DNA from 2 places in the Brasilonema angustatum genome. Region 1 is predicted to be linked to the other one. Evidence: predicted binding sites of a transcription regulator. Region 1 holds the regulator's gene; the other holds the start of a gene.
The links. The regulator HrcA, encoded in region 1, represses chaperone genes, less so after heat shock. The targets are predictions, from matches to a motif close to TTAGCACTCNNGANTCNNGAGTGCTAA.

Region 1 (6,102 bases):
TAATCTTGAGGAAATCTCATCTCTATGCATTCAGATCTTAGGTGCAGGTCTGTTGACCATCACAGACCAGATTTCCAATGGGGTGAATGCACTGCTGCGTCATCCGGATCAACTGCAAAAACTGAAAAAAAATCCGACTCTGATCAATTCCGCTGTTGAAGAAATGATCCGTTTCGATACCTCCGTTCCTTTTTTCTTTCGGATTGCCAAACAAGACCTGACGATTGGCGGTAAGGACATCACGGCGGGTAGCGTCATCGCACTGGGGCTTGGGGCGGCGAATCATGACCCCGAGAAGTTTGACTCACCGGAGGTTTTCGATATTACGCGATCGCCCAACGAACACCTTGGGTTTGGTTCAGGCATTCACTTTTGTCTGGGATCCGTTTTAGCTCGCATGGAGTTAACTATTTGCTTCACCACATTACTTAGAAGACTACCGAATCTCAGCTTCGATCCGGATAAGCAAGCTATTCCAACAAAACATAAAAGTCTGCTCTTCAAGGGGTTCGATTCGCTACCCGTAAAGTTCTAGCAGAGGCTTAAGTGATACCATTTTGCATTTTGGATCAGTGACTGCGTCTGGTCGTGGCCATGCTGTATGGTCTCCAGCAAGTACGATCCGACCAGCTTTTGGCATTTGTTCTATGTAAAGTTTCATTAATTTATGACGCAGAGGTCTACAATCTTGTAAGGCTGAGTCCCAAGGGGACACGCGCAAGGGACGCGAACATAGAAGCTTGACCATTTTCTACGGAAGACTGGGATAGGGAAAAATCAGCCAAACTGTAAGCATTACGAGTTATTAAAACCGCGTCCAGCAATTCAAATGTTGCGTCCTTAGCTTTACGAAAAGTCTTTAATTTAGCTACAAGTTCCCAGCGCGAAAGGTGAGCGTTGGTGGTTCTTCTCTCATCTTCCGTTGGAGGGTGCCTGCTTCAACCGCAGATAACCCTCTATTTTTTACACCAGTGCATTCTGGCTTGGTTTTAGTACAAAATAACTATTTTTTGGCGATTGCGCGGAGCGCAGACGCCTGCATGCCTATCGCTTGTTTTTAGTCTAAACACCAGTATCTCAGGACAGTACATGAGAAAACCAACAACATTTTCGTTGTTGTAAATTGCCCTTGGCACATAGTGAAGCTCAAATTTTGATTCTGCAATTGAGTCTACATTTGATGCTACTAAACCTTCTTGCTCAGGTGCAAGTTTAAGCCTGATACATTGAATCCAGTTTTCCTTCGTTACTTCTATTAAACTCACACTCATAACTTTATATTTTACTGGCTTTGGAGTGTAGCTCATACCCTAGTATCAGCTACACTCCAAAGCCTATCGCACTCTACTGCTGCCAAAAGATGCTGGTCTTTGTTGCGCAACATTTTCCGGTATCGGTGGACGCAGGCAAAGATACACAAGTGGACCGAACAGAGGAACAAGTGATACTGCCCAAAACACTTGAGGATTATTCCAATGCCGTCTCGCCATATCATCGCCTAAGACGGTTGGGAAGAGTAGGCAAAATAAACAAAATGCCAAACTCATACCATTGATAAAGCGATCGCCCAAAAACTGCTGCCAAAATCCTACCCAATCCCCAAGAATTGCATAAGCAAACAAACCAACAGTGCTTAAACTCAGAGCAATACCAAAAAAGCGAGAATCCAACAGCTTTAAAAAAGCATCCTTGTGTCCAGAAAATTGTTGATTGTCTTCCCTCAAAGCCAAATAAGGTATAAGACCAAGCGTACCTGAAGCAATGGACGCTATTGCAAAAGGATAGAAAGGAATCCACTGCATCCTACCATCAAAGAACAGAACACCACTGTAAATGAACAAGCAGATCCCAACAAGGGAGAACAAACAGAGGAGAACTGGATTTACATCTGCCCAATTTAGAGTAAAGATATTTTTGAGTAACGTCAGAGTTTCCTCTAAATGCAGTGGAGGAGCGAACAACAAAAGGTAGGCGATAAATCCAACCCACAGTAACCAAAGAGCAATTTTTCGACTCATAATCTTAATTTATGGCGCTTTGTTGCTGACTCTGTATTATGTTGTCAGCTGCTTCTTGCAATGGTGGACGTATACATAAATAAATCAACGGACCAAACAGCGGAATTAATCCAATCAACCAGAACAACTGAGGATTCTTGATATCTCGCCGCGCCATATCATCTCCCAACAAGGCTGGAAACAATAAGCAAAGCAGGCAAAAATCTAAACTCATCACATGAATAAAGCGGCTTGTCTGCCACTGCTGAACAAAATTTCCCCAATCTCCTTGTCCTACACCATAAGCAATTAAGATAACTGTGGCGATCGCCAGAGCAATACCTGTTAGGCGAGAATCTAATATCTTGAGAAAAGCATTTTTGCTGCCAGGAAACTCTTGATTTGGTTCCCGTAAGGTTAAGTAAGGTAGTAATGCAAAAGCCCCTACTCCAAACGAAACACTAGCAAAAGGCCAAGCAGGAATATTTTGTGCTCTACCATCAATAAATACCAAGCAGCTGTAAATCATAGGCCAGATGCCCATGATGTTAAAAAGTGCTATAATCAGGGGGTTTATTCCTTGCCACTGACCAGTAGAAAGATCTTTAATCAAATCGAATGTATCAGGTTGATCGGGAGGGGCAAATAAAAAGACATAGACAATAAATCCCAGCCATAGCGCTCCAAAAGTAATTTTTCTAACCATTATTCAAGCTAGTTTTGATTAATTCAGCGATTGTCCTGCTACAAGTCCTACTGGGGATTGAAATAACTGAAAGCTTCTGAAAGGTAATCAGAAGCAGCAGTTACTACTGCGATCGCACCTTCGTAATCTAGACGCGTTGGTCCGAGAACTCCCACGCTACCTAATGATACAGAACCCCGGCGATAGGTCGAAGAAATCAACGAACAAGTGCGTATAGGTTCTAGAGGATTTTCTGCACCAATACGAATCATGACTCGTGGCTTACCAACCACCTCCGCTTCCGGCTGTTCTTCAAATATTAACCGCCACAGTTGGTCTTGTTCTTCTTCCAACAGATGGATGAGCATTTGCACTTGCTGTAATTCCGAAAACTCTGGCTGACGCAAAACTTCCGCAACACCGCGAACCATAATTTGTGTTGCAGATGGTGTGATAGTGCGACGGGCGAATTCTGCAAGAGATTTTTTTAAGAATTCTCCATAGATTTGGAACTCGTGGGCTAATTCACTCCATTTCAGGTTGGCTAATTCAGCTATGCTGCGTCCCCGTAAGTGAGTATTCAAAAAATTAGAGACAATCTGTAACTCGCGGTCGATGACTTCTGCATCTGGTTGTGAATCTTCCGAGGCTTGCGGTAAATCCATCAATGCAGAATGTGTCTCATATCCATCCGTCACCACAATCAACATCACCCGTCCCGTTTCTACTTGCACTAGTTGTAAATGTCTCAACACTGCTGTCGCAGTTTGCGGCATCGTGATTAAGGTGATGCAACCACTCAAAGTTGCTAAAATGTGAGCTGCTCCTTGCAAAAGAGCTTCCAAGCTCCAATCTTCCCATTTAAGGCGTTTTTGCAGTGATAGTTCTACATCTCGTGCTAGAGTTTCAGAAGGTGTTATCAACTGGTCAACATAAATACGGTAGCCAGAGTCAGAAGGGACGCGTCCTGCAGAAGTGTGAGGTTGGTACAGTAAGCCAACTTTTTCCAACACACCCATTACATTGCGAATTGTTGCTGAGCTAACACCAAGGTTGTACTCTTCAACAAGAGCTTTAGAACCAACAGGTTCTGCTGTGGCTATATAATGACGTATTGTTGCCCCAAGTATCTGCTGTTGACGATTTGTAAGCTGGACTTGCATAAGGAGTTTTTTACCGAAGCCGAATTGTAAGCTAAGTTTGAAAAAATTTTTAGAGATAACTCTAAATTAAATAAGGATTAATAATAGTAAAGCAAGATCACAAGCACTTTGCTTGTACAACAATAAGCAAAAAGAAGTAAAGAAAAGTAAAGACACTGTACTGCCTTGAGTAAAGTTACTATTAATACAGGTAACTTGCTGGAAAAAAGCTTTTGGATTGAAGTAAATTAGCCCCTACTTATGCATACTTGCATAAGTTTATTGAAATCTCTGTATTTCAAGTTACGAATTTCCTGAACAGCCAAAAAAGGCACATAGGTAGAATACAAATATTTACCACTTAACACTTAAAGCTATCCTAGCTTGTACAGAGGATAGCATAGGCAAATTAAAATCGTCAGTCTTAGCAGACTACATATAGAAATCCAGTTTGATTTATGAACTTACTCGTGAAGACAGGGGGGACGCTTAACAGGTGAGACCAGCCCCCGTCTTGGCGGTCTCCGTCACGGAGCGCGTTTGCGCAGCGCCCCCTTAGGGGCTAGCGTCTCCGCAGGAGATTGGGGGACTGGCGTTAGCGCAGCGAGACCGGAGGTCTTCCCCGAAGGGGAATGGGGAACGCTTAAGATCAAATGTACCTAATTTCACAAAAATCAAATATGAGTCCTATATCCGCTTAATGCAAAACAGCAGCTAGTATTGGGGAATGGAAGAGTCAACCAGAGTTGAGTAAGCATCAATTCCACCCATAATATTTTTTACATTTGAAAAGCCTTGAACAGTTAACCACTGACACATCTGAGCAGAACGAATGCCATGATGACACAGCACAAGAGTTTCAGCGTGGGGATCTAAGCGGGTGTTGACTTGATCTGCCCAGTCAGGAAACTGACTCAAAGGTAAATTGACAAAGCCATTGATGTGAGCGATCGCCACCTCTTGTGGTTCACGCACGTCCACAAGCTGAATTGGCTCTCCTGAAGATAAGCGTTGTGCCAGTTCTTCAACGTTAATTTGGATAATCGATGGTTCGGAAGGTTTGCCTACCATGAAGTTTTAATAAAAATCCTATACTATATTATATTGACAAAAAATCTTCGTTCTTTGGGTTTGGTAGGTACATGAGTGCCGTTTCATTAAAGGACTGAAAAATCCGGTTTTCATGCAGAATTTCTCTAAAGTTCGGCTTAATGCTGTAAAGTGAGCATCTAACAATTAAGAGATAACCTGATTTCTGATAGACTTGTGCGTAAGTTTCAGTAATAAACTAATTTCTAGTAACAGAACTACCTTCGATAATTTAATTTGGTAGTTGATTATTTGTATTTGCACCCCTAGCGGTCTGTATAAAAATTATGACACAACGCTCATTTTTCAGAGTTGTAGCAGTGGGTATTATGATGCTGCTATTGATTGGTATGACTGGTTGTAACGGGTTATCCGCCAAAAATTCCCTAACCGGTATCGCTCCTACAGGACAGTCAGATGCTGCCATATTTGTGTCTAAACAAGCACCAGTTATGGTATCGATGCTCGTGAATCCAGAACGCTTGCAGGCGTTTGAGCGTGATGGAGAACTGTCAAAATTGAAAACAAGATTACTGGCGAATACGGGTATAGATTATCAACAGGAAATTAAACCTTGGTTAGGGAACGAAATAACATTAGCTGTCACAAGCTTAGATATTGATCACGACTCTGAGAACGGACAACAGCCAGGGTATCTAATGGCACTTGCAACCACTCAACCCGATAAAAGCCGTGAATTTGTTCAGTTATTGTTTTCCAAGCGGGCTTTGGCTGGGGCAAATTTAGCAACTGAAGAATACAAGGGCGTGAAACTGATTTCTGACAATCAGATTCCTTCAACGTCTGGTGAAAAGGAAGGAGTCAAAAACCAAAATACTCTTGCTGGTGCAGTTGTAGGTAATAGCTTTGTCTTGTTTGCCAATGATCCAAAAGTGCTGCGAGAGGCAATTAATAATGTACAGGTATCCGATCTGAATTTAACCAGTTCCGGCAAATACCAAAAAGCAACCAAACAACTGTCCAAAGAAGCACAGGCTGTTGCTTTTCTGAATCTCCCCGTAGTAGCAAAATGGCAGAATCTCAAACCTAATGCTCAAACTTATGACAACCAAATTATTTCCTTAGTATCAAACTCCAAAGGATTGCTAGCTGAAACTGCTTTTTTGGCTAAAGATAAAACCTCACCCCCAGCGGCACAACTCTCTGAACCTGTGGGTGCGTTGGAGTA
Region 2 (6,102 bases), on a different contig from region 1:
GGTTGATGCTCTTTGGCATTACTACAGAGCGCTGCAATATAAAATCAAAGCCTTTGGTGGTTCAGATGAAGAAAAACAGGAAGGTTTCACTGCCACTGGAGCTATGAACTTCATGGACAATTTGACTCCGGAACTGTTTTTATCTACTTGCCTTAAAGAAAACGCCAAACGGATCAGCGTTTTTGACCAACGGCTTCTCCAGCCGCAACTGTTGCCTACACTTGCCAAAATAGCCCAACGCATTATCAGACTGACGCCTCAGCGACAGTCCAACTCAACCCCTCAGTTGTTGGAACAATAAATCATACCATTTTGGATTTTGCGAAAAGTTTGAGCGGAGGTTTCCTCCGTAGACGCTTTGCGGTGAGGGGGTCGCAGTCTTGGACGCCACTTCCTTCAAGTCGGCAAAGCCGCCCAACGGAGTGGCTCCGCTTCCCGTCGATTGCGAACCCCCGTTAGCGCAGCGAGACCGAAGGTCTTCCCCGAAGGGCTTGCCGCAGGCATCAAAGCTTTTCAAGACGGATTTTAGATTTTGGAGCCACTCGTGTGGGCGGTGAGACCAGTGCTCTTGGTAGGGGAGCCAGTGCGTTGCGGTGAATCCAGCGCTGCAGGAGGGTTTCCCTCCGTAGGCGACGGGCGTTCCCGAAGGGGGGTTCCCCCCGTTGTAGCACAAGCGCGTTTTCCCGACAGCCAGGCATCTGGCGGAGCGCGTTAGCTCCGGCCCCCTTAGGGGCTAGCGGAACCGGAGGTTCTCCCCGATAGCCGTAAGGCGTGGCCGTTCCCACTAGGGGTCTTCCGACTTGAGCGAACTGGCGTGATTGTAAAAGACTTACTGGTAATTGCTTTTAGCATTCCATCTGTCGTATTCTTTTTTCAAATTGGTATCAGAACTTATGCAGGCTCAGAAATTCGCCATTATCAATGGTGATGACTTCGGCTTTTCACATGGCGTTAACCAAGCAATTATCAAAGCGCACAAAGAAGGAATACTGACGAGTACCAGCTTAATGGTTACAGGTGAGGCATTTGATGAAGCGGTTGATTTTGCACATGCTCACCCCAGCCTAGGAGTTGGTTTGCACTTGGTTTTGGTGTGTGGTCGAGCTGCGCTGCCACCCTCGCAAATTCCTCACTTGGTTGATAATGCAGGTAATTTTCCATACGGTGCGGAAAGAAGCGGGTTGCGCTATCAGTTCAATCGGTCAACTCACGAGGAATTGCAGCGAGAAATCCGTGCTCAATTAGAAAAATTTCGCTCTTCTGGGTTGCGCCTTTCCCATGTAGATGGGCATTTGCATATGCACATGCATCCGTTGGTACTGCGTATCCTAGTTGATTTAGCCGATGAATTTGACATTCGAGTTATCCGTCTTCCTCATGAAGAACTGGGGATGAGCCTGCGGCTTGATCGTCAGAACTTACTAACTAAACTGGTTTGGGCGGGGGTATTTGGTGGACTGCGCCGCTACGGTGAGAACTTGCTCAAATCAAAGAGTATTGGTTTTGCTGAGCGCGTTTACGGGTTGCTGCAAACTGGTTCTGTGACTGAGGAATACTTGCTTGGTCTCATACCCCAAATTGAGGCAACGAGAGTGGAAATTTATTGTCATCCAGCGATCGCCATACCTGGCGAACCGCTGAATGGCCCATCAGGGGCAGGTGAAGTTGAACTCGCGGCTTTATTGAGTGGGCAGGTGCGTGAGGTGCTGGCTGCTAAGGGATTTGAATTGACGAATTTTGATCAACAAAGAACTCATAGCAAGTAGCGACTCAATGAGCTTACACCTATTCCTCTGTACAAGTTCAAAGAAATATCACTTTGTCCTATTGGCAAATTAAGTGAGTGTGGGAACCGAATTAGCGATCATGAACTCGGTTCACCCTAGTGGGAACGGTCTGCCAGAAGGCTATCGGGAAGTCTTCTGGTGGGCGTCTAAGCCTGTGAAACTCTAGCTGAACACTACCTCACCAGAACGTCTGAAACTCTTTCTCCCCTACACAAGATGCACAAGATACTGTTTTCAAGTCAGCCATTCATGGGCGATCGCCCACAAACCTTGCCATGAAAATAGATTTTCATGCTTGCCATTCATGAGAAAATCTCACAAACCTTGCCATGAAAATGTCTTTCCTTATACCCTTATACTCCTACACCCTTACACGCCTACACCCATACAAGCGAAATCTTCTTAAAATCCCGCGTCCTTGAGGCGGGGAAGCGCTAGGTTGTTCGTATCCTTTGCAAGACAATGAAGCTTAAAAAGAGGATGATCCCAATGGTCGTAACAAGTATTTGTACCAAGGTCATATTTTGTAGTCTCATTGCCAACACGTTGCAAATCAAAGCAATTGACCAAAGAGTAAGCGCAGCATGGCGTTGAGACAAGCCCCAAGCTAACAAGCGGTGGTGCAGGTGGTCTTTGCCAGGGGTACTAAGAGGATTTTTTCCCGCCATCAGGCGTCGGATAAACACTTGAGTGGTATCGAGTACTGGTAATAGCAAAAACAGAACCGGTGCGACCAGAGAGACAGCCGTCGGTCCTTGGAGATTACCTAAAATACTAGTAGCAGCTAGTACATAACCAAAAAAGTAGGCCCCAGCATCACCCATAATAATGCGCGAAGGATGGAAGTTATGGCTCAAGAAGCCCAACGCCGCCCCTCCCAATGCCGCCAGAACTAACGTCGCTGCCGCACGGTTGGGAACCTGAGCAGAAACTGCCAATAAACTTATAGCGGTGATAAAGCTTACTCCCCCCGCCAAACCGTCCATGCCATCCATTAAGTTGATGGCATTCGTGATCCCAACTACCCACAGTACTGTTAGTATTACTGATAGTGTAGAGTCGATGGGAGTCCCAAAAGAGAATTCTATGGTAATACGATTAGCAACCAGCAACAGAGCTGTGAGTATCTGAATTAACAATCGAACCAGAGGGGGTAAGCCAAATTGGTCATCAATAAAGCCCACAAGAACCAGTATCGATCCCCCTAGAAGAATCGTCTGTACCTCAGCCAGTACTCTTTCGAGTTCAATAGGTCGTAAGAGACTGGCTAATACCACGGCAGCAATCACTCCTGCATAAATAGCTAGACCTCCTGCATTAGGCAAAGGTTCTCGGTTCAGCCGTCGCGCATTCGGTTGGTCAGCCCAACCTACTCGCAGGGCAAACTTGCGAACTGCTGGAATCAAGCGCCAAGTGACAGTACCAGCTAAAAGAAATGTAAATACTACCGCCAACCAGCCGGAACCGCTAGGGTCAGCAATACCGAGGGAACGAAGGGAGCTGTATATGTTCATCTCCCGGTTTAACCATTAGTGTCAGTATCAATAAGCATCAACTGTATGTTAGTGAATTTTTTCCTAACTATCTGTAACTTCATAAGAAGTTGCTTCTAATATAGAGTCATTCTGTGAGAATAAAGTGTCTGAGTAAGGCCATAACACCTTAAGTCTGTGCTGGAGTGGGGTGTAGAGTAGAAAGATTATTTTTTATTTTGTCTTTTGAAATTTAAATTGTCACTGGTCTTTAGTCCCCAACTTCAACTAATTCCGCAAGGACTTATCCAGCGCTAAATTGTTCCAAGGCAACTAACTGCAAAGTTGCTGCATTTTATTCCAGTCAGAATGCTTAGGACGTAGCCGTGCTGTAGGCATAGCGCTTAGGATATATCCGAAGGATGACTAAAAGTGATTAGCACTCTTGGCCAGTGAGTGCTAAATTGTCTATTGGAAGCGCACGAGAGAACACAAAACATGGCAAAAATTGTTGCATTTAATGAAGATTCGCGGCGGGCCTTAGAACGAGGCATCAACGCTCTTGCCGATGCGGTGAAAATTACCCTAGGACCAAAAGGTCGCAATGTTCTTTTGGAGAAAAAATTTGGGGCACCCCAAATTGTTAACGATGGTATCACCGTTGCCAAAGAAATTGAACTAGAAGACCCCTTAGAAAACACTGGCGCAAAACTGGTTCAGGAAGTGGCGTCAAAAACTAAAGATGTGGCTGGAGATGGTACCACCACTGCTACTGTGTTGGCGCAAGCGTTGATCAAAGAAGGTTTGAAGAATGTTGCCGCAGGTACCAACCCTATTGCCCTGAAGCGGGGAATTGACAAAACCGTCGAGGCGTTGGTGCAGGAAATTGCAGCAGTGGCGAAGCCAGTAGAAGGTGCGGCGATCGCTCAAGTTGCGACAGTCTCGGCTGGGAACGACGAAGAAGTCGGTCAAATGCTGGCTGAAGCAATGGAGAAAGTTACCAAAGATGGTGTGATCACTGTTGAAGAATCTAAGTCCCTGACAACGGATTTAGAAGTTGTAGAAGGGATGCAAATAGACAGGGGTTACATCTCCCCCTACTTCATCACCAACAACGAACGGTTGACGGTAGAATTTGAAAATGCCCGCATCCTGATTACTGATAAGAAAATCAGCAACATCCAAGAGTTGATTCCAGTTTTGGAAAAGGTAGCCCGTAATGGTCAACCTTTGCTGGTTATCAGTGAAGATGTAGAAGGAGAAGCTTTGGCAACTTTGGTGGTGAACAAAGCGCGGGGAGTGCTAGCTGTTGCCGCGATCAAAGCCCCTGGATTTGGCGATCGCCGCAAAGCATTGTTGCAAGATATTGCGATTCTCACCAATGGACAGCTGATTTCTGAAGAAATTGGCTTAACCTTGGATACCGCTTCTTTGGAAACCCTGGGAACTGCCCGGAAAATCACGATTGACAAAGAAAACACCACCATCGTTGCTGCTGGTGACAACACAAAAGCAGACGTGCAAAAGCGAATTGCTCAAATTCGTAAACAACTAGAAGAAACCGATTCAGACTACGATAAAGAAAAACTGCAAGAGCGCATTGCTAAACTAGCTGGTGGAGTTGCGGTGATAAAAGTGGGTGCGGCAACAGAAACCGAACTCAAAGATCGCAAACTGCGGATTGAAGATGCTCTTAATGCTACTAAAGCTGCTGTGGAAGAAGGTATTGTTCCTGGTGGTGGAACAACACTGATTCATTTGGCGAAAAAAGTACAAGAGTTTAAAAACACTCTTTCCCTAGAAGAACAGATTGGCGCTGATATTGTGGCGCGAGCGCTCGAAGCCCCATTGCGTCAAATTGCAGATAATGCTGGCGTTGAAGGGTCGGTTATTGTCGCCAGAGTGCGGGACACTGATTTCAACATCGGTTACAACGCCGCTACTGGGGAATTTGAGGACTTAATTGCTGCTGGTATTATTGATCCTGCAAAAGTAGTGCGTTCAGCTATCCAAAACGCTGCTTCCATCGCTGGAATGGTTTTAACCACTGAAGCAGTCGTGGTCGAAAAACCTGAGAAGAAACCCGCAGGTGGTGCGCCTGACATGGGCGGCATGGGCGGCATGGGCGGCATGGGCGGCATGGGCGGCATGGGCGGCATGGGCATGATGTAGTTCTGTTGACCATATAAATTTCACCCTTGGTGGGCACTGCCCACCTTTTTTGTTAACCACTGAGCGCTCATGGTCGAAAAACTTGCTATGCCAAAATTGGACTCTATCATTAAGACTAATTAATTTCCCCTATACCCCTATTCCCTTACCCCCCTTTTTCTTGACATACTATTTATTTAGTAAACTAAATGACAAAATTAGCACTTGCACACGCAGCTATGTTGATGATTTAATAGCCATGTCCAAAGCTAACTCATCGCTAATTTCATGTCATTTTTTTCCAGAGCCTTGCCTTGAACCACAACTTGTGATAAGTACATTACACATTCTGGATATTAAACTGAAGATAGGACATAGTGTTAGTGCTATGTTCTTAGGGCTAATTCCGCCAAATGTTAAATAGGAGAATATATGGAACCAATTATTGCCATAGTCTTAGTGCTTATAGGGTATGCATTAGGATCGGCAAAGCTTATTAATCAGGGAAATGAAGCTTTGGTTGAACGTTTGGGGCAGAAGCATCGCATACTTAAACCAGGACTCAACTTTATTGTTCCCTTGCTCGATCAAATTGTCATGGAGGATACGACCCGAGAGCAAGTTTTAGACATCAAGCCTCAGAACGTGATCACCAGAGATAATATCTACTTGGAAGTGGATGGAGTTGTTTA

Region 2: a site for HrcA is predicted at 3,696-3,722, ahead of groL (chaperonin GroEL). Genes of this name have one in related genera too.

Annotation. Positions count from the first base shown of each region.
Region 1 is NZ_JCACKO010000031.1:32,278-38,379, reverse strand. Features, by position in the region: gene AC5JM2_RS07875 (cytochrome P450) at 1-535, shown strand, start outside; gene AC5JM2_RS07870 (hypothetical protein) at 990-1,307, opposite strand; gene AC5JM2_RS07865 (hypothetical protein) at 1,335-2,018, opposite strand; gene AC5JM2_RS07860 (DUF2834 domain-containing protein) at 2,023-2,703, opposite strand; gene hrcA (heat-inducible transcriptional repressor HrcA) at 2,751-3,845, opposite strand; gene AC5JM2_RS07850 (rhodanese-like domain-containing protein) at 4,539-4,895, opposite strand; gene AC5JM2_RS07845 (DUF3352 domain-containing protein) at 5,201-6,102, shown strand, end outside.
Region 2 is NZ_JCACKO010000020.1:37,129-43,230, forward strand. Features, by position in the region: gene AC5JM2_RS05130 (ferritin-like domain-containing protein) at 1-301, shown strand, start outside; gene hpnK (hopanoid biosynthesis-associated protein HpnK) at 894-1,766, shown strand; gene AC5JM2_RS05140 (MraY family glycosyltransferase) at 2,222-3,301, opposite strand; gene groL (chaperonin GroEL) at 3,758-5,431, shown strand; gene AC5JM2_RS05150 (SPFH domain-containing protein) at 5,843-6,102, shown strand, end outside.